Regions from separate parts of the Sphaerisporangium cinnabarinum genome, predicted to be linked through region 2. Evidence: predicted binding sites of a transcription regulator. Region 2 holds the regulator's gene; each other region holds the start of a gene.
The links. Region 2 encodes HrcA, which represses chaperone genes, less so after heat shock. Its sites were predicted from a motif close to TTGGCACTCTCNNNNNGAGAGTGCCAA; they were not measured.

Region 1 (7,400 bases), on a different contig from region 2:
GTCGACCTGGAGCGCCTGGTCCTCGATCGAGAGGTTGCGGTGCAGCACGCCGATGCCGCCCTGGCGCGCCATCGCGATGGCCATGCGCGACTCGGTGACGGTGTCCATGGCCGCCGAGACGAGCGGCACGCGGATCGAGATCTCGCGCGTCAGGCGCGTCGTGGTGTCGATGTCCGACGGCGCCAGGTCCGAGTAGCCGGGCTGCAGCAGGACGTCGTCGTAGGTGAGACCCAGGAATCCGAAGGGGTCACGGTCGGGGACGGCGGCGGGGACGGGCGAGGCGGTCACACCAGGATTCTACGCCGCGGGCCCTCGCCGTATTCCCGGCCGGTGCTCGTCGGCCGGGCCCGCGCGAGGGGCGGACGGCGGGGTGCACGAGCGCGCACCCCGCCCGACCGGCGGGCCCGGGGGCGGCTCAGCGCACGACGGCGAGCAGCTCGTGGAGGAGGCCCGTGAAGCTGCGCACCCGGTGGACGGTCGCGGCGAGCGGCAGCTCCTCCGCGGCCTGGTCGCTCGGGAGCCCCACGAAGAACGGCAGGCTCGGGTTCGCGTCGTGCGCGGCGTGCACGATGCCCAGGTCGGGTCGCGCCTGGGTGGTGACCATCGCGACGGCGGACGGCCGCACCATCGTCACGATCTCGAGCGTGCGGTGCACGTTCGCGGGCCCGGTGACGATGCGCGCCATCGCGCCGTGCGACGCGAGCGACGCGGCGAGCGCGTGCGCGGCCAGCGGGAGCGGCTCGTCGGGCGCGGCGAACACGAGCACGATGCGCCGCATGCGGCTCGGGTGGTTCCGGGGCGGACCGCCGGCGGCCACGATCGCGTCCTCGCTCGCCTGCGTGTACTCGCGCAGCGCGACGAGCGTCGCGTTCGCGAGCACGACCTCGGGCACCTCGCCCGGGCCGGCGAGCACGGTGCGCTCGGCGAGGCGCTCGAGCGCGGGCTCGACGAGGTCGGACCACCACGCAGCCGGGTCTCCGCCCGTCGGGATGCGCAGCAGCCGGTCGCACGCGCGCTGGTCGTAGGCGATGGCCGCGTCGACGACGTCGGAGACGCGCGTGGGCCGCGGCCCCTCGCGGACGCCGACCGGGCGGGGCCCCGCGGCGCGCGCGGGCTCGCCCCCGGGGACGGCGCGCAGGAACGGGCGCGACGGCGGCGGCTCGGGCGCGTCGTCGTCCGTCTCGGGCTCGTCGGCGTCCAGGTCCGCCGCGCCGTCGCCGCCGCGGTCGTCGAAGGAGATCGCGCCGCGGTTCGCCGCGAGCTCCTCCTCGTCCGCGGCGAGGGCGGCGCGGGCCGCGTCGGCGGGGGCGACGCCGTCGAGCGTGAGTCGGCGCATCACGACGAGGCGAGCGACGTCGTCGTCCGTGTAGCGCCGGTGGGAGCCGGCCCGGTGCTGCGAGGGGCCGAGGCCGTAGCGACGGTCCCAGGTGCGCAGGGTCGCGGGCGCGACGCCGAGCCGGCGCGCGACGGCGGCGACGGCGAGGCCGGGAGACGAGGTCATGCTCGGTCGGGCTCCCTCGGGGTCGGGGGCGGACCGGACTGAGGTCATGGATCGATTCTGCCGAGCGGGCACCCGTCTCGCCACCTCGTAGAGGTCACAGTCGTGCACCCTTCGCGCCACACCCGCGCCATATTTGTTCGCTGCACGCGCAAACGCGCCGCGCGCAGCCGATCGCGTCAGCGCGACCGGATCGGCCGACGCGGTTGGGCAAACTCACACCGCTCCACGAGCGGTTCAACCTGCTCGTTCACTTTTTCCTCACAGGGGACTTGAACAACCCTTGCAACGCTTGTAGGTTGTTCGGCATGGCAGAGATCTCGAGGCTCCCCGGGCCCGTCATGGAGCTGTGGGAATGGCAGTACCAGGGTTCGTGCCGCGACGCGGACGACACGTTGTTCTTCCACCCCGAGGGTGAGCGCGGCTCGACGCGACGACGGCGGGCGGAGGCCGCGAAGGCGATCTGCCACTCGTGCCCCGTGATGCTGCAGTGCCGCGAGCAGTCGCTCCGCGTGCGCGAGCCGTACGGGGTGTGGGGCGGCCTGAGCGAGGACGAGCGCGCCGCCATCCTCGCGGGCGGCGCCCGCCGCACCGGCTGACGCTCCCTCCCCTGGCACCACCCTCGGTGCCCCCGCGCCACCAGCAGACCTGCACGGCCCCGGTCCGACGTCGCACCGGGCGCCCGTGCGCACGACCCGTGGGACCACCGGTGGGGCGACCGGCCACGGAACGCAGCAGGGCCCCGCGACCGACGGTCGCGGGGCCCTGCTGCTGAACCGGGTCGGCGTCAGCCGACCACCACGGCGAGGATGTCGCGCGCGGACAGGACGAGGTAGTCCTCGCCGCCGTACTTGACCTCGGTGCCGCCGTACTTGCTGTAGATGACCTTGTCGCCGACGCTCACGTCGAGCGGGACGCGGTTGCCGTTGTCGTCGACACGGCCCGGACCGACGGCCAGGACCTCGCCCTCCTGGGGCTTCTCCTTGGCGGTGTCCGGGATGACCAGGCCGGATGCGGTCGTGGTCTCGGCCTCGAGGGCCTTCACGACGATCCGGTCCTCGAGCGGCTTGATGGGGACCGACACGTCGGACCTCCCCTTTCGCGGTGAGAACTGCAACGGATGGGTCGAGCGCACCGGCTGGCCGTCGTCGCGGGTGCCGGACAGCCTGGTCGCACGTGGTGCCGCCTCCGCGAGCGGTGGCGGCACGTCTCAAATCTAGGTCCCGGTTAGCACTCGGTCAAGGCGAGTGCCAACGTCCGTCCTGCGGACGACCTGGCCCCGGCTGCGCGTGGTCCCCGGCCCCCGTGGAAGGATCGACGCCATGGACGCCGCCACGCTGACCAAGCTGCTCAGCCCCGAGGGCTGGGCCCTGCTCGGCGCGCTCCCGCCGTACGACGAGCAGCAGGCGCTCGTGCTCGCGGCCGGGCTGCGCGCGAAGGGCGTCGACCCCGACCTGGCCGCCGCGGCCCTCACCCAGTCCCGGCTGCGCGCCGCGGCGCACGGCAAGCTCGGCGCGTTCGCCGACGGCATGCTCTTCACGCAGGCGGGGCTGGAGCAGGCGAGCCGGCTCGTCGTCGCGGGGCTGCACGCCCGGCGGTACCAGGAGGCGGGGATCCGGCGCGTCGCGGACCTCACGAGCGGGATCGGCGTCGACGCGCTCGCGTTCGCCGCCGCGGAGCTCGAGGTGCTCGCGACCGACGTCGACGAGCTCACGGCGGCGATCGCGACCGTCAACCTGCGCCACTTCCCCGAGGCCGAGGTGCGCCACGGCGACGGGCTCGCGCTCGACCTGGAGGGCGAGCGGATCGAGGGCGTGTACGCCGACCCGGCGCGCCGCACGCGCGCCGGCACGCGCGTGTTCGACCCGAAGGCCTACGCCCCGCCGCTCGACGCGGTGTGGGCGCTGCGCGAGCGCGTGCCCGCGGTCGGCATCAAGGTCGGTCCGGGCATCCCGCACGCCGGACTGCCCGAGGACGCCGAGACCGAGTGGGTGTCGGTGGACGGCGACGTCGTGGAGGCCGGGCTCTGGTTCGGCCCGCTCGCGCCCGAAGGACCGGGGCGCTCCGCGCTCGTCCTGTCGTCGTGGACCGGGCCCGACGGGACCGAGCGGACCACGACCCGTCGGATCGCCCATCGCCCGGGCGACGCGGACGTGGTGCCCGAGGTGGGCGCCGTCGGGCAGTACCTCTACGAGCCGGACGGCGCCGTGATCCGGGCCGGGCTCGTCGCCCACGCGGCACGCGGCCTGGGCGGCCGCCTGCTCGACCGGACCATCGCGTACGTGACGACCGACTCCCCTGCGCCGCTCGACGCGACCGGGCTCGCGGACGGGCTCGCGCGCGGCTACCGCGTGCTCGACACCATGCCGTTCGGCCTCAAGCGGCTGCGCTCCTACCTGCGCGAGCGCGGCGTGGGGCGCCTGACGATCAAGAAGCGGGGCACGGCCGTCACACCCGAGCAGCTCCGGCGTCAGCTCGCTCTCACGGGCGACGCGACCGCGACGATCGTCCTCACGCGCGTCGGCGGCTCCCAGCAGGTGCTCGTCGTCGAGCCGCTGTCCGCTCCCCCGGCGGGGACGCAGGCAGGCGCCCCGACCGACGGCGAGCAGGACGGGCCCCGGTGAGCGCCCTGCCGCGCCGCACGGCGATCCCCTTCGCCCGCTCGGAGCGCTCGACCGTCGGGCTCGAGTGGGAGCTCGCGCTCGTCGACGCCGACTCGGGCGACCTGCGGCAGGTCGCGCAGACCGTGCTCGACGCCGTGCGCCCGGCCGACGGGGGCCCGCACCCGTCGATCAAGCAGGAGCTCCTGCTCAACACGGTCGAGGTCGTCAGCGGGGTGTGCCGTACGGTCGGCGAGGCGGGGCGCGACCTGCAGCGCTCGGTCGAGGAGCTGCGCGCCGTGACGGACCCGCTGCGCGTCGAGCTCATGAGCGCGGGCACGCACCCGTTCGCGCGCTGGGCGCAGCAGAAGGTCACCGACAAGCAGCGCTACACCACCCTCATCGACCGCACCCAGTGGTGGGGGCGGCAGATGCTCATCTACGGCGTGCACGTGCACGTCGGCATCGAGGACCGCGCCAAGGTGCTGCCGATCCAGCGCGCGATGCTCACGACGTTCGCCCACCTCCAGTCGCTCTCGGCGAGCTCGCCGTTCTGGGGCGGCAAGGACACCGGCTACGCGTCGAACCGCGCGCTGATGTTCCAGCAGCTGCCGACCGCGGGGCTGCCGTTCCAGTTCGGGACGTGGGAGGAGCTCGAGGGGTACGTCGCCGACATGCTGCACACCGGCGTCATCGACGCGTTCGACGAGGTCCGGTGGGACCTGCGGCCCGCGCCGCAGTTCGGCACGCTCGAGACGCGCATCTGCGACGGCGTCACGAACATCTCCGAGCTCCTGGCGCTCGCCGCGCTCACGCACTGCCTCGTCGAGCACTTCTCGACGATGCTCGACGAGGGCCGCGAGCTGCCGAGCATCCCGCCCTGGTACGCGCAGGAGAACAAGTGGCGCTCGGCGCGCTACGGGATGGACGCCATCATCATCCTCGACCGCGAGGGCAACGAGGAGCTCGTGACCGACGCCGTCGGGCGGCTGCTCGTCGAGCTCGAGCCGGTCGCGGCGCGCCTCGGGTGCTTCGACGAGCTCGACGGCGTGCGCACGATCGTGCGGCGCGGCGCGTCCTACCAACGGCAGCGCGCGGTGGCGCGGCGCCACGGGGGCGAGCTGGACGCCGTCGTGCGCTCGCTCGTCGCCGAGATGCGGGCCGGCCGGCCCCTGTGACCCGGCCGGGCCGTCACACGTGCGTGACGGTGAGCGGCATCGACGAGTCGACGCCGATGTCCAGGCTCGACGGCGCGACGCCCGCCCGCACGACGGCCGAGCCGAGGGCAGCGATCATCGCCCCGTTGTCGGTGCAGTAGCGGATCGGCGGGATGCGCAGCTCGATGCCCGCCTCCGCGCAGCGCTTCGCCGCCATGTCGCGCAGCTGCGAGTTCGCGCTGAACCCGCCGCCGACGACGAGCGTCGACACGCCGTGCCGCTCGCACGCGGCGATGGTCTTCGCGGTGAGCACGTCGGCGACGGACTCCGCGAAGGAGGCGGCGACGTCGTGCACGGGGATCTCCTCCCCCGCGTCCTGGCGCGCCTCGACCCAGCGCGCGACGGCCGTCTTGAGGCCCGAGAACGAGAAGTCGTACGCGTGCTTCTCCTGGTCCTTGCGCGCGGTGAGGCCGCGCGGGAACCGGATCGCCGTGGGGTCGCCCTCGCGCGCGAGGCGGTCGATGTGCGGGCCGCCGGGGTACGGCAGGCCGAGCAGGCGCCCGACCTTGTCGAACGCCTCCCCCGCGGCGTCGTCGAGCGTCGAGCCGAGCTCCGTGACCGACGTCGCGACGTCGTCCACGAGCAGGAGCGAGCTGTGCCCGCCGGACACGACGAGCGCCATGACGCGCTCGGGGAACGCGCCGTGCACGAGCTCGTCGACGGCGGCGTGGCCGATCACGTGGTTCACGCCGTAGAGCGGCTTGCCGAGCGCCAGCGCGAGGGCCTTCGCCGCCGAGGCGCCGATGGTCAGCGGGCCGACGAGCCCCGGCCCGGCGGTCACGGCGATCGCGTCGATCTCGGAGAGGTCGACGTCGGCCGTGCCGAGCGTGCGCTCGAGCGTCGGGATCATCGCCTCGAGGTGGGCGCGCGACGCGACCTCGGGGATGATCCCGCCGTAGCGCGCGTGCTCGTCCATGGAGCTCGCGACCGTGTCGACGAGGAGCTCGCGGCCACGGACGAGCGCGACGCCCGTCTCGTCGCAGGACGTCTCGATGCCGAGCACCAGGGGCTCGCCGGAGCTCGCGGGAGCGGTGGGGACCATGGTCTCCAGGGTAGTCGCGCGCGGGGGCGGGCCGTGCGTGTCGCGCACGTCACACCGTCTGTCCGGAAGATGATCAAGGGTTCAACTGTTCGTACGGGTCATGAGCACCGACACCCTCATCGAGTCCTCCGCCGCGCCGACCGAGCAGGCCGACCGGCTCGCGATCGACGCGCAGGCCGCGGACCGCCTGTTCCGCGCGGCGCACACGACGCACGCGTTCTCGGACGAGCCCGTCACCGACGAGCAGATCCAGGCCGCCTGGGACCTCGTCCGCTGGGCGCCCACCGCGATGAACACCCTGCCGCTGCGGCTGCTCGTCGTCCGCACGTCCGAGGCGAAGCAGCGCCTCGGCGCGCACATGGCGGACTTCAACCGCGACAAGACGCTCGCCGCGCCGGTGACGATCGTCGCCGCCGCCGACCCGTCGTTCCACCAGCACCTCGGCACGCTCGCGCCGTTCCGCGAGGGCATCGCCGAGCAGCTCGACCCGCAGACGGAGCTGCGCGAGGGCATGGCCCGCACCAACGCGCTCATCCAGATCGGCTACCTCATCGTCGGGCTGCGCGCCGCCGGCCTGTCCGTGGGCCCCATGACCGGCTTCGACGCCGCCGGGATCGACGCCGAGTTCTTCGGCGAGTCCGGCTGGCGCACGCTCGTCGCGATCAACGTGGGCTACCCGGCCGACGAGGGCGCGCACTTCCCGCGCCAGGCGCGCCTCGACTTCCACCAGGTCGCCGAGGTCCTCTGAGCCACGTCCCGCACCGTGCGCGCCGAGGCGGTACCCCACCGGGGTGCCGCCTCGTCGCGTCCCGGGGGCTGCGGGTCGCCCCCGGCGCCGGGCGCGCCGCCGTCCGTCAGGTCGCGACGGGGCGGTCCGGGTCGTTCGACCACTGCGACCACGACCCGGCGTAGAGCGCCGCGTCCACGCCGAGCGTCGCGAGCGCGGCGACCTCGTGCGCGGCGGTGACGCCCGAGCCGCAGTACACCCCGACCCGGCTCGACGGGTCGACGCCGAGCGCGGCGAACCGCGCGCCGAGCGCGTC
Region 2 (7,400 bases):
GCTTCGACTGCAGCGCCTGCACGGCCTTCGCCATCGCGAGGTACGTCTTGCCCGTTCCCGCGGGGCCGATCCCGAACGTGATGGTGCTCGCGTCGATCGCCTCGACGTAGCGCTTCTGCCCCACGGTCTTCGGCCGGATGGTGCGGCCACGGCTCGACAGGATGTTGAGCGTCAGCACCTCGGCCGGCCGCGACACCGTCGCGGCGGTGAGCATCGCGATGGACCGCGAGACGACGTCGGCCGTGAGCTGGGTGCCGGCCTCCACGACCTCGACGAGCTCGTCGAGCAGGCGCGCGGCGAGCGCGACGTCCCCCGGGGGCCCGCCGACCGCGATCTCGTTGCCCCGCACGTGCACGTCGACGGCGGGGAACCCCTCCTCGACGGCCCGGAGCACGGAGTCGTGGCTACCGAGGAGCGCCACCATCGGCACGTGGTTCGGGATGACGATGCGGTGCTCGACCCGGTGCGACGAGGGGTCGGGTTCTCGGGACAGAGAGGTCATGAGCCGGCTTGCGCCGCTGCGCTCCTTCGGTCGGGCAGTGGGTCCGGGACGGCCACCGCCCCGCAGATCGCTTCCATCGTACCGAGAGCGGCCGGGCGTCACACGCGCTTTCGCGCAGGGCTCAGGCGGGCGACCAGCCGAGCTCGGCGCCCGCGATGACGTGGCCGTGCACGTGGAACACGCTCTGGCCGGCGCGCGGCCCCGAGTTGAAGATGAGCCGGAACTGGCCGTCGGCCAGGTCGCCCGCCACCTCGTCCGCGAGCGCGACGACGTCGCCGAGCAGCTCCGGGTCCGCCGCCGCGAGCTGCGCGATGTCGCCGTGGTGGTCGCGCGGGACCACGAGCACGTGCACGGGAGCCTGCGGGTCGATGTCGCGGAACGCGATCGAGCGCTCGCTCGTCGCCACGACGTCGGCGGGCACCTCCCCCGCGACGATGCGGCAGAAGAGGCAGTCCGGGTCGGTGCGCAGGTCGGTGCTCGTCATGACCCCGAGGCTAGACCACGCGTCCCGGCCACGCCCCAGCGGCCGAGCCGCTCGGCGAGCAGCGCCACGGCCACCGGACCGGCGGTCGAGGTGCGCAGGACGTGGGGCCCGAGCCGCGCCGCGACCGCGCCGGCCTCCGTGAGGTCGGCGAGCTCGCGGTCGGAGATCCCGCCCTCCGGGCCGACGACGACCAGCACCTCGGGCGCGGGCGCGCCGTCCGTGGCCGGACCGGCGGGCAGGGCGACGTCGGCGAGCGGCGTCGTCGCCTCCTCGTGCAGGACGATCGCGCGACCGCCCGCGGCGACGACGTCGACGACCCGCGCCGCGAGGCCGCGCGAGTCGAGCGCGACCTCGACGCGGGGCAGGCGCGCGCGCCGGGCCTGCTTGGTCGCCGTGCGGACCGTCGCGAGCCACCGCGCGCGGGACTTCGCCGCGCGCTCGCCGCGCCACACGACGACGGAGCGCTCCGCCTGCCACGGCACGACCACGTCGACGCCGATCTCCGTCGCCGCCTCGATCGCCATCTCGTCGCGGTCGCCCTTGGCGAGCGCCTGGACGAGCGTCACGACGACGTCCGGCGCCGGCTCGCGGTCCACCTCCTGCACGAGGAGCGTCACGCGGCCCGACTCGGCGTGCTCGACGACGCACCGCAGCCGGAGCCCGTCGCCGTCGACGACGTCCACGCGCTCGCCCGCGCCGCGGCGCTGCACGACGCCCGCGTGCCGGCCCTCCGCGCCGTCGAGCACGTACCGGTCGCCGGGCGCGACGCCGTCGGTCCCCGTCTCGGCGAGGAACACCGGAGCACTCATGCGCGCGCCCCGCTCAGCGGCCGGACAGCTTGTCGCGCAGGCGCGAGAAGACGCCCGGGTGCGCGGCGGCGAGCCGGGGCTCGGGGCGCTCCTCGCCGCGCAGCGCGGCGAGCGAGCGCAGGAGCTGCTCCTGCTCGGGGTCGAGGGCCGTCGGCACCTGGACCTCGATGTGGACGTTGAGGTCGCCGCGCCCGCTGCCGTGCAGGTGCCCGACGCCGAGGTTCTTCAGCGTGACGATCTGGTTCGGCTGCGTGCCGGGGCGCAGGTCGATCTCCTGGAGCCCGTCGAGCGTCTCCAGCTCGAGCACGGTGCCGAGGGCGGCCGCCGTCATCGGCACCTGGAGGGTGCAGTGCAGGTCGTCGCCGCGGCGCACGAACGTGTCGTGGTTGCGCTCGCGGATCTCGACGTACAGGTCGCCCGCGGGGCCGCCGGCCGGGCCGACCTCGCCCTGCGCGGTGAGCTTGATGCGCGTGCCCGTGTCGACGCCCGCCGGGACGTTGACCGTGATGCTGCGGCGGCTGCGCACGCGGCCCTCGCCCGAGCACTCCGCGCACGGCTCGGGGATGACCGTGCCGAAGCCCTGGCACGCGGCGCACGGCGCGCTCGTCATGACCTGGCCGAGGAACGAGCGCGCGACGCGCTGGACCGTGCCGCGGCCGTGGCACACCTCGCACGTGCGCGGCGAGGTGCCCGGGCGGCAGCAGGTGCCGCCGCACGTGCCGCACACGACCGCCGTGTCGACCTGGAGCTCGCGCTGCGCGCCGAACGTGGCCTCGGAGAGGTCGATGTCGAGCCGCACGAGCGCGTCCTGGCCGCGGCGGGCGCGCGGGATCGGGCCCTGCTGCGCCTGGGCGCCGCCGAAGAACGTCTCGAAGATGTCCTGGAAGCCGAACCCGCCGCCCATGGGGCCGCCGCCTCCGCCACCGGGGGCGCTGGGGTCGACGCCGAGGTCGTACTGCTGGCGCTTCTCCGGGTTGGACAGCACCTCGTACGCGCGCGCGACGTCCTTGAAGCGGTCGCCCGCCTCCTCGCCCGCGACGTCCGGGTGCAGCTCGCGCGCGAGCTTGCGGTACGCCTTCTTGATCTGGTCCTGGCTGGCGTCACGGGCCACGCCGAGGATCTCGTAGTAGTCGCTCACACGTCACTCTCTGCTGGTGCGGGTCGTGAGGCCGGCGCGGGGCCGGTCGGGAGGGGTCGGGGGTGGTCGTCGAGCGGGCCCGCCGCGGGCGGGGAGACCGCGGGGCTCACGTGCCGAGCACCCGTGACAGGTAGCGCGCGACCGCGCGCACCGCCGCGATGGTGCCGGGGTAGTCCATGCGGGTCGGCCCGATCGAGCCGACGAGCGCTACCGTGTCACCGTCGTTACCGTAACCGGTCGTCACGACGGAGGTCTCCGCGAGGCCCTCGAGCTGGGTCTCGCGACCGATCCGGACGCTCACGCCCGACTCGGCGGCCATCTCGGTGAGCAGCCCGAGCAGGACGACCTGCTCCTCGAGCGCCTCGAGGACGGGGCGCAGCGCGTGCTCGAACCGCATGCCCGCGCGGGCGAGGTTCGCCGTGCCTGCGAGGACGAGGCGCTCCTCGCTCTCCTCCGCGAGCGTCTGGGCGACGAGGTCGCCCACCGCGCGGACGAGCGGGGCGTCGTCGGGGTGGAAGCTCTCGGTCACGGCGGCCAGACCGGGCGCGAGGTCCGAGAGGCGCTTGCCCGCGGCCGCGGCGTTGAGCCGTGCGCGCACCTCGACGAGGGTCCCCTCGTCCGGCAGGCTCGCGACCTCGAGCGTGCGCTGCTCGACGCGGCCCGTGTCCGTGATGATGACGACCAGGAGGCGCGACTCGCCGACGGGCACGAGCTCGAGGTGGCGCAGGCCCGACCGGCTCAGCGAGGGGTACTGCACGACGGCGACCTGCCCGGTGAGCTGCGCGAGCAGCCGCCCGGCGCGCGCGATGACGTCGTCGAGGTCCACGCCCTCGGACAGGAAGGTCTCGATGGCGCGCTTCTCCGGTGCGGACAGCGGCTTGACGCCCGAGAGGCGGTCCACGAAGAGCCGGTAGCCCTTGTCCGTCGGGATGCGGCCCGCGGACGTGTGCGGCTGCGCGATGTACCCCGCGTCCTCGAGGGCGGCCATGTCGTTGCGGATCGTGGCGGGCGAGACGCCGAGGCTGTGGCGCTCGGTGAGCACGCGCGACCCCACGGGCTCACGCGTCAGGACGTAGTCCTCGACGATGGCCCGCAGCACCTCGAGCCGGCGCTCCTCGCTCACGTCCACCTCCCGCGTGCCGCACCGTCGCCGCCCGGGCGGGCGGGCGGGCGTCGGCACTCTCGACCTCCGAGTGCCAATCCTACGCGTCCGCGCGGCCCGTCCGGCGGTCCTCCGCTCGTCGCGAACGCAGGTCGAGGAGCCCGACGGCGAGCGCGACCGTGACGAGGCCGATCGTTACCAGGAGGGCGCGCCCGGTCGCGTCCGCCGCCGAGTCGCCGCCCGCGAGGCCGCCGTAGTACACGGACAGGACGACGGAGATCCCGACGGCCGACCCGATGCGCTGGCCGAGCTGCAGCATGCTGCCCGCCACCCCGGCCCGGCTCACCGGCACCTCGGACAGCGTGAGCGTCTGGTTCGGCGCGATGACCGTCCCGCTGCCCGCACCGGCGACCAGCAGCGCGACCGCGAGCGCCGGGCCGACGGCGCCCGGGTCGTTCCCGAGCGTGCGCACGACGACCTCCGCGGCGACCACCCCGACGAGCACGAGCACCACGCCGACGACGACGAGCTCGCGCCCCCAGCGCGCGACCCAGCGGCCCGAGAACCACGCCGACACGCCCGACGCGACCGCGAACGGCGTGCCGACGAGTCCCGCCTGCAGCGGCGTGTACCCGAGCTCGTCCTGGAGGTAGAGCGTGACGACGAGGAAGATGCCCGTGAACCCCGCGAAGTACGCGAGGCCGAGCAGCGCGCCGTTGCGGAAGGACCCGAGCCCCACGACCTGCGGGTCGAGCACGGCCTCGCCCGTGCGGCGCTGGTAGCGCCGCTCCCACGCGACGGCGGCCACGAGCGCGCCGACGGCCGGCACGAGCCACCACCAGCGGGACGCGTCGTCGCCGCGGCCCGTCGTCGTGACGAACGGCATCATCACGCCGAGGGTCGCGGCGCCGAGCAGGCCGAGCCCGACGAGGTCGAGCCGGCGCGGCCCGCGCGCAGCGCCCGAGCCGGTGCGCGGCGGCCCGGGCACGAGGCGCCACGCGAACGGCAGGAGCACGGCGACGACGGGGATGTTGACGAGGAACACCCAGCGCCATCCCGTCTCGGGGCCGGCGGCCGCGATGATGAGGCCGCCCAGCAGGGGCCCGAGCGCGGTCGAGACACCGATCGTCGCACCGAACATGCCGAACGCGCGCCCGCGCTCGTACCCGCGGAACTCCTGCTGGATCAGGCCGACGACCTGCGGGTTGAGCACCCCGGCGCTCACGCCCTGGAGCAGGCGCGCGACTCCCAGCCACGTGTCGGTGGGCGCGAGCCCGCACGCGAGGCTCATGAGCGCGAAGCCCACGAGCCCGGCGATGAACAGCCCGCGCCGAGCGCCGGCGTCGCCCAGGCGCCCGGCGGGCACCAGGGCGAGCCCGAAGGCGAGCGTGTAGCCCGCGACGACGAGCTGCAGCTCCGTGGGACCCGCGTCGAGCGACGACTCGATCGACGGCAGGGCCACGTTGACGATCGACACGTCGAGCGTCGTGATGAAGCCGACCGCGAGGCAGACCGGCAGCACGCGCCAGCGGTTCGGGTCCGGCTCGGCGCGCTCCTGGCTCATCGGTCCGTGGTACCACCCCGCCCCGGGAGCGCGCGCGCCGGGAGCCGTCGCCCGAGGTCGGCCCGAGGGTCCGAGGTCGGCCCGAGGGTCCGAGGTCGACCCTCGAGAGGCCGATCCGGCGACGCACGGGGCGATCTCGGCGGCGCACGGCGGACGCTGGCCTAGGGTGACGCCGTGTCCTTCGACCGCTACGGCTCCGACGTCCTCGGCGGCACGCCCGCCCCCTCCCACCACCGCGCGCGACCCTTGTCGCGCCCGCAGCCCGCGGAGCGCGGCCTCGTCGTCGAGGAGGTGCAGACCGGGTGGGTCGGCGCCGTCGTACGGGTCGAGAAGTCGGGCGGGATGCACGTCGTCGTGCTGGAGGACCGTGCGGGCCGGACCCGCACGTTCCCGCTCGGGCCCGGGTTCTGGGTCGACGGCGCGCCCGTCGAGCTCACCCCGCCCGTCACCTCCCGCGCCCCCGCCGCCCCGACGCGCACCGCGTCGGGCTCGCGGGCCGTCGTCGGGCAGCGGGCGCGCGTCGCGCGCGGGAGCCGCATCTGGGTCGAGGGCAAGCACGACGCCGAGCTCGTCGAGAAGGTGTGGGGCGACGACCTGCGCGTGGAGGGGGTCGTCGTCGAGCCGCTGCACGGCGTCGACGACCTCGCGGCCGCGCTCGCCGGCTTCGGCCCGACGCCGCAGCGGCGCGTGGGCGTGCTCGTGGACCACCTCGTGCCCGGCAGCAAGGAGCGACGGATCGCCGACGAGGCGCTGCGGCGCTCGCCCGCGGGCACGGTGCTCGTGCTCGGGCACCCGTACGTCGACGTCTGGCAGGCGGTGAAGCCGGCCCGGATCGGCCTGGAGCGGTGGCCCGTGATCGAGCGCGGCACCGAGTGGAAGCGCGGGATCCTGCGCGAGCTCGGCTGGCCCGCGGAGACCCCGGAGGACGTCGGCCGCGCGTGGCAGCGCATCCTCGGCACGGTGCGCACGTACGCCGACCTGGAGCCGTCGCTGCTCGGGCGCGTCGAGGAGCTCATCGACTTCGTCACCGCGCCCTGACCGGTCGCCCGGCGCCCGGGACGCACCCCGCCCGAGACGCACCGCGCCCCGGCACCGACGGGCGGCACCGGGGCGCGGCGAGGGCTGCGGCCGGGTGTCAGGCGGCCGGCGCCCCACCCGTGAGACGGCGATAGGCGTAGCCGACGGCGACGTAGCTCAGCGGGATCGTCACGAAGAGCCCGAGCCCGCACGGGATCGCGCCGAGGATGTTGATCCCGACGAGAGCGAGCAGGAGCAGGAACACCTGCCCGAAGTTCTTCGCGACGAGCGAGAAGCTCGTGCGGATCGCCGTGATCGCGTCGACGCCCTGGTCGAGCGCGACGTAGTACACGAACGCCGAGAACAGCAGCATCGCGAGCCCGGGCAGGACGCACAGGAAGAACCCGATCCCGGACAGGACGCCGACGATGAGGGCGGCGAGCAGCACGTTGAGCACGTTGCCGATGCGGAAGAACGCGGCGACGTCGGGCCGACGCCCGTCCACCTCGTCGAGCGCGCCGCGCGTGAAGAACGCGGTGATGAGATAGCCGATGGCGGTGCCGACGATCCCGAGCAGCACGCTCGTGAAGGTGAGCCCGCCGAGGGCGGCGAAGTTCGTGTCGGAGTAGTCGAACTGGTCCTGGAACTGGTCGAACCCGCCCGTGATCCAGCTCCACGCGACGTTGACCGCGAGGAAGATCAGCGCGACGAGGATCCACGGCCCCAGGTTCGACGTGACGCGGCGCCACCCGTAGGAGATCGCGTCGCCGACGCCGAACGCCGG
Region 3 (7,400 bases), on a different contig from region 2:
CGTGGTGCGGGCCGCCGAGCACGCGCAGCGCTACGGCGTCGCTCCGACGTACCTCGCCATCGGCGTCGCGACCTGGACCCAGAGCCCGACGGCGCCTCTCGCCGAGGACGACGTCGCCGCGCTCGCCCGCGTCGCCGGCCGTGCGCCCACGGTGGTGCCCGGCGACGGGGACGCGAGCGCCCCGACGGACCCGGAGCCCGCGGCGGCGGCACCCGACGCCGAGGACACCCAGCTCGCGCACCCCGGCGACCGGTCCGACGGCGTGGTGGGCCCCGAGGAGGAGCCCGCGCCCCGGACGGTGCGCGCGCCCGTCCTGCTGCGCCCCCTCACCGTCACGCCCCGCGGCGACGGCGAGACGGACTACGAGCTGACGCTCGAGCCCACCGCCGAGATCAACCCGCTCCTCGCGCGCACGCTCCGTGCGCACGGAGCGCTGCTCGACCCCGTGACCCTGGCGCGGTCCACGTTCACCGGCGCGGGCTTCGACCCGGGCGACGCGACCCGGCGGATCGCGGCCCTCGGGCAGGCGGTCCTCGACGACTTCGACCTCACCCACCGGGTCCTCGTCGGCACGTTCGTGCACCCGGGCCAGGTGCTGGTCGACGACCTCGACGAGCTCGCGCCCGCGCTCGAGCGGCACGAGGTCGTCGCCGCGCTCGCCGGGGACGAGCGGTCCGCCGCCGCGCTGCGGGCCGACCTCCCGGCACCGCGCGTCGGCGACGCCGACCCCGTGCTCGAGCGCGGCGCGGGCGACCTCGACCCGTCCCAGCGGCACGTCGTCGACGTCCTCGCGAGCGGCTCGCACCTGTTCGTCGACGCCCCCACCGGGTCCGACGTCGCGGGCACGCTCGCCGCCGTCGTCGCGGAGGCTGCGGCGTCGGGACGCCACGTCCTCTACGTCCCCGGCCACCGCCGCGCCGCCGACGCGCTGCTGGCCCGCCTCGACGCGCTGGGCCTCGGCGGGCTCGCGCTCGACGTCGCGCCCGAGCCGACGTGGCGCGAGACCGCCTCGCACCGGCTGCTCGCCGCGATGGCGACGGAGCCGGAGCCGGTCGAGGACGACGACCTCGTGCGCACGCGCGACGCCCTGCTCGGCGCGCGCGCCCGGCTCGCCGGGTACATCGAGGCGCTGCACCTCGTCCGCGACCCGTGGGGCGTGTCGGCCTACGACGCGCTCCAGGCGCTCGCCCGGCTCACCGCCGAGCGACCGGCGCCGGACACGCGGGTGCGCCTCTCGACGGAGGTCGTGCTCGGCGTCGGGCCGCAGCGCGAGCGGGTCGCCGCGGAGCTGCGCGAGGCCGCGATGCTCGGCGCCTTCACCGCGCGCGCGACGTCGACCCCCTGGCACGGCGCCGCGCTCACGACGCCGCAGGAGGCGCACGACGCCCTCGTGCGCGTGGAGCGGCTGCGCGCGCACACGCTGCCGCAGCTGCGGGCACAGGTCGAGCAGGTCGCGGAGCGCACCGGGCTCACCACCGCGACGACGCTCCGCCAGTGGGGCGACCAGCTCACGATGCTCGGCGGGATGCGCGGGACGCTCGACGTGTTCCAGCCGCTCATCTTCGAGCGCACCGCGCAGGACATGGTGGAGGCCACCGCGACGAAGCAGTGGCGCGAGCAGCACGGGATCGAGATGGGTTGGTTCGCGCGTCGTCGGCTGCGCCGTCAGGCACGCGACATGGTGCGGCCCGGCGTCCGCGTGCCCGACCTGCACGCCGCGCTCGTCGAGGTGCAGGCGCAGCGCGCCGTCTGGCAGGAGCAGTGCCCCCGCGGCGGCTGGCCCGTGCTGCCCGAGGGGCTGTCGGCCATCGAGGACACGCACGAGGCCGTCCGCATCGACGTCGAGGAGCTCGAGCCGGTGCTCGCGGGCACGCCCGCAGGCGGAGGCCTGCTCGACGTGCCGCTCGACGCGCTCGCCGCCCGCCTCGACGCGCTCGCCGAGGACGCCGCCGCGCTCGACGCGCTCCCGGCGCGGACCGCGATCCAGCACCGGCTCACCGACCTCGGCCTCGGCGAGCTGCTCACCGACCTCGCAGCGCGCCGCGTCGAGGCCGACGAGGTCGGCCCCGAGCTGGAGCTCGCCTGGTGGAGCTCGGTGTTCGAGCAGATCCTCGCTCAGGACCAGGCGCTCGCCGGGCAGGACGGCGCGGGCCTCGACGCGCTCGCGCGCCGGTTCCGCGAGCTCGACCGCGCGCACGTCGCGTCCCTCGCGGCACCCGTCCGGGCGGCCGTCCGCGACCACCTCGGGACCGCGATGCGCGAGCACCGCGACGAGGCGGAGGCCCTCTTCACCGAGCTGCTCGAGGGCCGGCTCGTGAGCCTGCGCGAGACGGCGGAGCAGCACCCCGCCGTGCTGCGCCGGCTGCGTCCCGTGCTCGTCGCCACCCCGACGCTCGTCCCGCACCTCGTGCCCGCGACCCGCACCGTCGACCTCGTCGTGCTCGACGCGATCGAGCACACGCCCGTCGAGCTCGTCCTGTCGGCGCTCGCCCGCGGGCGCCAGGTCGTCGCCGTCGGCGACCCGCGTGCCGCGTCCACGGACACCGTGCGCGAGCTCGCCGAGCTCCTGCCCACGGTCGAGCTGCTCGCCGACGGCTCGCGGCGCGACCCGTTCGTCACCACGTTCCTCGCCGAGCACGGCTATGCGGGGGTCCTGCGCCCGTCGCCGCTGCCGCGCGCGGAGGTCCTCGTCCAGCTCGACGTCGTCGACGGTGCCGGGATGCCCGACACGGCGTCCGGCGCGGTCGAGAGCACGCAGGCCGAGGTCGACCGCGTCGTCGAGGTCGCGATCGAGCACGCGCTCACCCGGCCGGACGAGTCCCTCGCGATCGTCACCGTCACGCCCCTGCACGCCGACCGCATCCGCGACGCGCTCCTCGTCGAGGTCCGGCAGAACCCGGCGCTCGCCGGGTTCTTCTCCGGCGCGCGCGCCGAGCCGGTCGTCGTCGCGGACGTCTCGGGCGTCGCCGGGCTCGTGCGCGACACGATCGTGCTGTCCGTCGGCTTCGGGCGGACGCCGCACGGCCGCGTGCTGCACCGGTTCGGCATCCTCAACACCCCGGGCGCCGAGGCCATGCTGCTCGACGCCGTCGGGGCGACGCGGCGGCGTCTCCACGTCGTCTCGTGCTTCACCGCGGGCGACCTCGACCCCGAGCGCCTGCGCGGCGCGGGCGCCCGGCTGCTCGCCGAGGTCCTCGACCTGGCCGAGCAGCGCAGCGGCGCCGCCGACCAGGTCACGCTGGGCAACGGCGTCGACCTCGGCGGCAGCCCCGACCGGCTCGTGCTGGACCTCGCCGAGCGGCTCTGGCGCGCGGGGCTCGTCGTCGAGACCGACTACGGCATCGGCGACGGCGACCGCATCCCGCTCGTCGTCGGCCACCCGGACCTGCCCGGCGAGCTCCTCGTCGCCGTCCTCACCGACGACGCGGCGTACGTCGCCGAGCGCAGCGTCCGCGTGCGCGACCGGCAGGTCGCCGAGCGGCTCGAGCGCATCGGCTGGACGGTCGCGCAGGTCTGGTCCGCCGCGGCGTTCCTCGACCCCGCCAAGGAGGCCGAGCGCATCCGGCGGGTCGTGCAGGCCGTGCGCGACGCGCGGCTCCCGGAGACGGGCGGCGTCGCGCAGACGGGCGGTGGTGACCGGATCGTCGTCGTGCCGGTGCTCGACGACGACGAGCAGCACGGCGACGAGGACCTGTAGCAGCCCGCCGGTGGGACCATGGGAGGCGTGAGCACGACCGCCGACCCGAGCCCTGACCCGCAGCACCTGCCCGACGACGCGCGCGACCGTCCCGAGACCGGGCACCGTCGGCGTCCGCGGCGGGCCGTGCGGCGGGGGACCGAGAGCACGGTGGTGCCCGGAACGAGCGCCGACGAGCGCGCCGAAGGATGGGGCGACGAGGCGGCGCCGCGCCGCGGCGCGCCGGGCGAGAACGACGACCGCCTGCTGGGCGACGTGCCGCCCCACTACGGGCGCCACTGACGGCCCGCCGGGTGACCACCTGCTCGTGAGCGACGGCCGCGTCAGAGGTGGCGCGGGGGCGTCGGCCCTCCGGGTGCGATCCCGCCCGCTGTCGCGCCGGGTCCGCCGCCCGCCTGGGCGGCGAGGAGGTCACGAATCTCCTGGAGCACGCGCACGTCCTCGGCCGGCGCCTCGGGCTCGGGCTCCTCGTCCTTCTTGCGTCGCTCCGCGAGCTTGTTCATCGGCAGGACGATGACGAAGTAGAGGGCGACGGCGATGATGAGGAACTGGAGGATCGCGTTGAGGACCCCGCCGACGGAGATGACGGAGGGCGGGATGTCCTTCGCCGCGTCTCCGGCGCGCAGCGTGATGTCCCACAGGCCGGTGAGGTCGGGCTTGCCGAAGATCGCCCCGATGAGGGGGTTGATGAAGTCCTCGACGATCGCCGTGACGACCCCGGAGAACGCCGCCCCGATGACGACGCCGACCGCCAGGTCGATCGCGTTGCCGCGGAGCACGAACTCCTTGAACCCTTGGAACACGCCCTTCATGTGCTGCTTCCCTCTCCTGTCGACGATCGCGCGTCACGACGGTGCCACGGCGCGTGCACGCGCGATCCTGCCAACGTGCGCGGCACGGGGCAACGGTTCGGCCCGGCGGGTCGGGTCCGGCCGGTCCCGCGACGTCCTCAGGGCACCAGCACCGCCGTGACCGGGGCGTGGCCGGTCCGGGCCGCGAGCCGTACGGCCTCCTCGGGGCGCACCGCGACGAGCGTCACGACGTCGGAGCCCGACCCACCGGTGCCGAGCAGCCCTCCGCCGTCGTCGGGCTCGGGCGCCGGCACGACGACCGCGGCGCGGGCCAGGTACGGATCATGCGGGGGAGCGGTCCCCGCGTCCGCGACGTCCGTCGGCACCGGGGCGAGCGCCGGGTCGCCCGCGGCCAGCAGGTCGACGCGGTCGCCCGGCCCGAGGAGCGCGGCGACGCCCGGGTCGAGCCGGACGGGTGCGACCACGGTCCCGTCGGGCGCCCCGGCGGCGAGCTCCCCGCCGGCGACCAAGCCGTCCTGGAGGAGCGTGCCCTCCGGCAGGGCGACGGTCGCGCGGCGCCCGACGACGTCGTCGGCCCGGGTCGGTGCCCCGGCGGGCAGGAGGGAGGCCGGGACGTGGTCCACCCGCACGTCGGGTGCCGTCAGCGTGGTGCCGGGCGGCACGGCGCGGGCCGTCACGACGGCGGTCGTCGTCGGCGGGGGCGGGGGCCGCAGCGCGCCGACGACGACCGACGCCGCGAGCCCGCAGCAGAGCGCCGCGACGACGTACCGGGACCGCCACCACAGGCCGTGCAGCAGGCGTCGCCGCGCGGCGGTGCGACCGGGGCGGGTCGACGGGCCGGGCGGGCGGGAGGAGCGAGGCATGGCGCGACCGTAGCCGCGCGCGGCGGGCCGGCGGACGCGATGCGCGGCGACCTGTGGACGACGCGGCGCGGGGACCCGCGCACCGTGCGCCGACCGACCCGTTGTGGTCGGCCGCGCACCGGTGGGGCGCCGACGCCGGCCCGGCCGAGCAGCCGGCCGAGCCCGGGGCGAGCAGCCCGGCGGCGCCGCGTCAGGTCAGGACGACGCGGCGGAGCTGCTCGACGTGCCGCTCGAGCTCGTGCCGCCCGACGACGAGGACGACCCCGACGACGAGGACGACGACGCGCTGGACGTCGAGGCGGCGGGCGCCGTCGACGTCTTGCCGCCGGACCGCGAGTCCGTGCGGTAGAAGCCGGAGCCCTTGAAGGTCACGCCCACCGAGGAGAACACCTTGCGCAGGCGGCCCGAGCACTCGGGGCACACGGTGAGGGCGTCGTCGCTGAACGACTGGTGGATGTCGAAGGCGTGACCGCAGGCGGTGCAGGTGTACGCGTAGGTGGGCACGGGTTCTCCTCGTTCACGAGACGGCCGTCGAGGCGGCCACCGGCGGGTCGGGATCGGGACGGTCTCGGCCTGGTCGACGGTGTCAACACCGCCTGGCACTCGAAACTTCCGAGTGCTAATCATACGCGGACCGGCGCCCGGGCAGGGCCGGGGTAGTCTCGCATCCGTGTCTGCGCACGAACCCGCCGAGGCCCCTGCCGGTGACCCCGTCACCGGTGCCGACCCCGCGACCCCGGGCGAGGCGTCGGCCCCGCCGCGGCGCCGTCGCCGGTCCGCGCGCCGGCGCGTCCTGATCGGCGTGGCGGCGCTGCTCGTCGTCGCGCTCGTCGCGGGTGCGGCGTTCGTCGTGGTCACCGTCCGGCGTCCGCTGCCGCAGGCGTCCGGCGAGATCTCCGTGCCCGGGCTCGGCAGCGAGGTGACCGTGCTGCGCGACGCCCAGGGCGTCCCGCAGATCTACGCCGACACCCCCGAGGACCTCTTCCGCGCCCAGGGCTACGTCCAGGCGCAGGACCGCTTCTTCGAGATGGACTACCGCCGCCACGTCACCTCGGGGCGGCTCGCCGAGCTCGTCGGGGACAACCCGGATGCGATCGCCGCCGACACGGTCACGCGCACGTTCGGCTGGCGCCAGGTCGCGGAGGAGGAGTGGGACGTCGTCTCCCCGGAGACGAAGGCGTACCTCCAGGCGTACGCGGAGGGCGTGAACGCCTACCTGGAGAACCGCAGCCCGTCGGAGATCGCGCTCGAGTACACGGTGCTGGGCCTCCAGGTCGACGTCGCCGAGCCCGAGCCGTGGGACCCGGTCGACTCCCTCGCCTGGCTCAAGGCGATGGCCTGGGACCTGCGGGGCAACTACGACGACGAGCTCGACCGCGCGCTGGCCTACGGGACGATCCAGGACGCGGCGCGCGTGGCGGAGCTGTTCCCCGCCTACCCGTCCGAGCTCAACGCGCCGATCCTCGACCCCGGCGAGCTGGAGAACCCGCAGCAGGTCGCGCTGGACCTCGGTCCGCAGGCCCGTGCGGAGTACGGCTCCGACCACCTCCAGGCCGCGCTCGAGGCCGCGGACCGCGCCCTCGGTGCCGTCCCCGTGCTCATCGGCCGCGGCGAGGGCACCGGCTCGAACTCGTGGGTCGTGTCCGGCGAGCACACGGCGTCGGGCAAGCCGATCCTCGCGAACGACCCGCACCTCGCGCTCGGGGCGCCCGGCATCTGGGCGCAGGTGGGGCTGCACTGCAACGAGGTCTCCCCGGCGTGCGGGTTCGACGTCGCGGGCTTCTCGTTCGCGGGATTCCCCGGCGTCGTCATCGGGCACAACGCCCAGCTCGCCTGGGGCCTGACGAACATGGGTGCCGACGTCACCGACTTCTTCGTCGAGCGCGTGCGCGACGACACCTACCTCCGCGGCGACGAGTGGGTCCCGCTGGAGACCCGCACCGAGACGCTGCGGGTCGCCGGGGGCGACGACATCGAGATCGAGGTCCGCTCGACGCTCCACGGCCCGATCGTCTCCGAGGCGATCCC

Region 1: groES (co-chaperone GroES) is a predicted target of HrcA. The motif match lies at 2,726-2,752, and genes of this name have one in related genera.
Region 3: ACZ4MO_RS12000 (FmdB family zinc ribbon protein) is a predicted target of HrcA. The motif match lies at 5,969-5,995, and genes of this name have one in related genera.

The regions. Positions count from the first base shown of each region.
Region 1 is NZ_JBVHRG010000002.1:440,510-447,909, forward strand. It holds gene guaB (IMP dehydrogenase) at 1-288, opposite strand, end outside; gene ACZ4MO_RS04965 (MerR family transcriptional regulator) at 416-1,549, opposite strand; gene ACZ4MO_RS04970 (WhiB family transcriptional regulator) at 1,807-2,097, shown strand; gene groES (co-chaperone GroES) at 2,286-2,582, opposite strand; gene ACZ4MO_RS04980 (THUMP-like domain-containing protein) at 2,821-4,122, shown strand; gene ACZ4MO_RS04985 (glutamate--cysteine ligase) at 4,119-5,276, shown strand; gene tsaD (tRNA (adenosine(37)-N6)-threonylcarbamoyltransferase complex transferase subunit TsaD) at 5,290-6,357, opposite strand; gene ACZ4MO_RS04995 (malonic semialdehyde reductase) at 6,458-7,105, shown strand; gene ACZ4MO_RS05000 (rhodanese-like domain-containing protein) at 7,212-7,400, opposite strand, start outside.
Region 2 is NZ_JBVHRG010000003.1:140,596-147,995, forward strand. It holds gene ACZ4MO_RS06220 (PhoH family protein) at 1-502, opposite strand, end outside; gene ACZ4MO_RS06225 (HIT domain-containing protein) at 624-986, opposite strand; gene ACZ4MO_RS06230 (16S rRNA (uracil(1498)-N(3))-methyltransferase) at 983-1,795, opposite strand; gene dnaJ (molecular chaperone DnaJ) at 1,809-2,933, opposite strand; gene hrcA (heat-inducible transcriptional repressor HrcA) at 3,040-4,056, opposite strand; gene ACZ4MO_RS06245 (MFS transporter) at 4,136-5,599, opposite strand; gene ACZ4MO_RS06250 (DUF3097 family protein) at 5,774-6,637, shown strand; gene ACZ4MO_RS06255 (DUF2189 domain-containing protein) at 6,735-7,400, opposite strand, start outside.
Region 3 is NZ_JBVHRG010000007.1:149,315-156,714, forward strand. It holds gene ACZ4MO_RS11980 (PDDEXK-like endonuclease domain-containing protein) at 1-3,697, shown strand, start outside; gene ACZ4MO_RS11985 (hypothetical protein) at 3,725-3,979, shown strand; gene mscL (large conductance mechanosensitive channel protein MscL) at 4,021-4,509, opposite strand; gene ACZ4MO_RS11995 (SAF domain-containing protein) at 4,647-5,372, opposite strand; gene ACZ4MO_RS12000 (FmdB family zinc ribbon protein) at 5,568-5,876, opposite strand; gene ACZ4MO_RS12005 (penicillin acylase family protein) at 6,043-7,400, shown strand, end outside.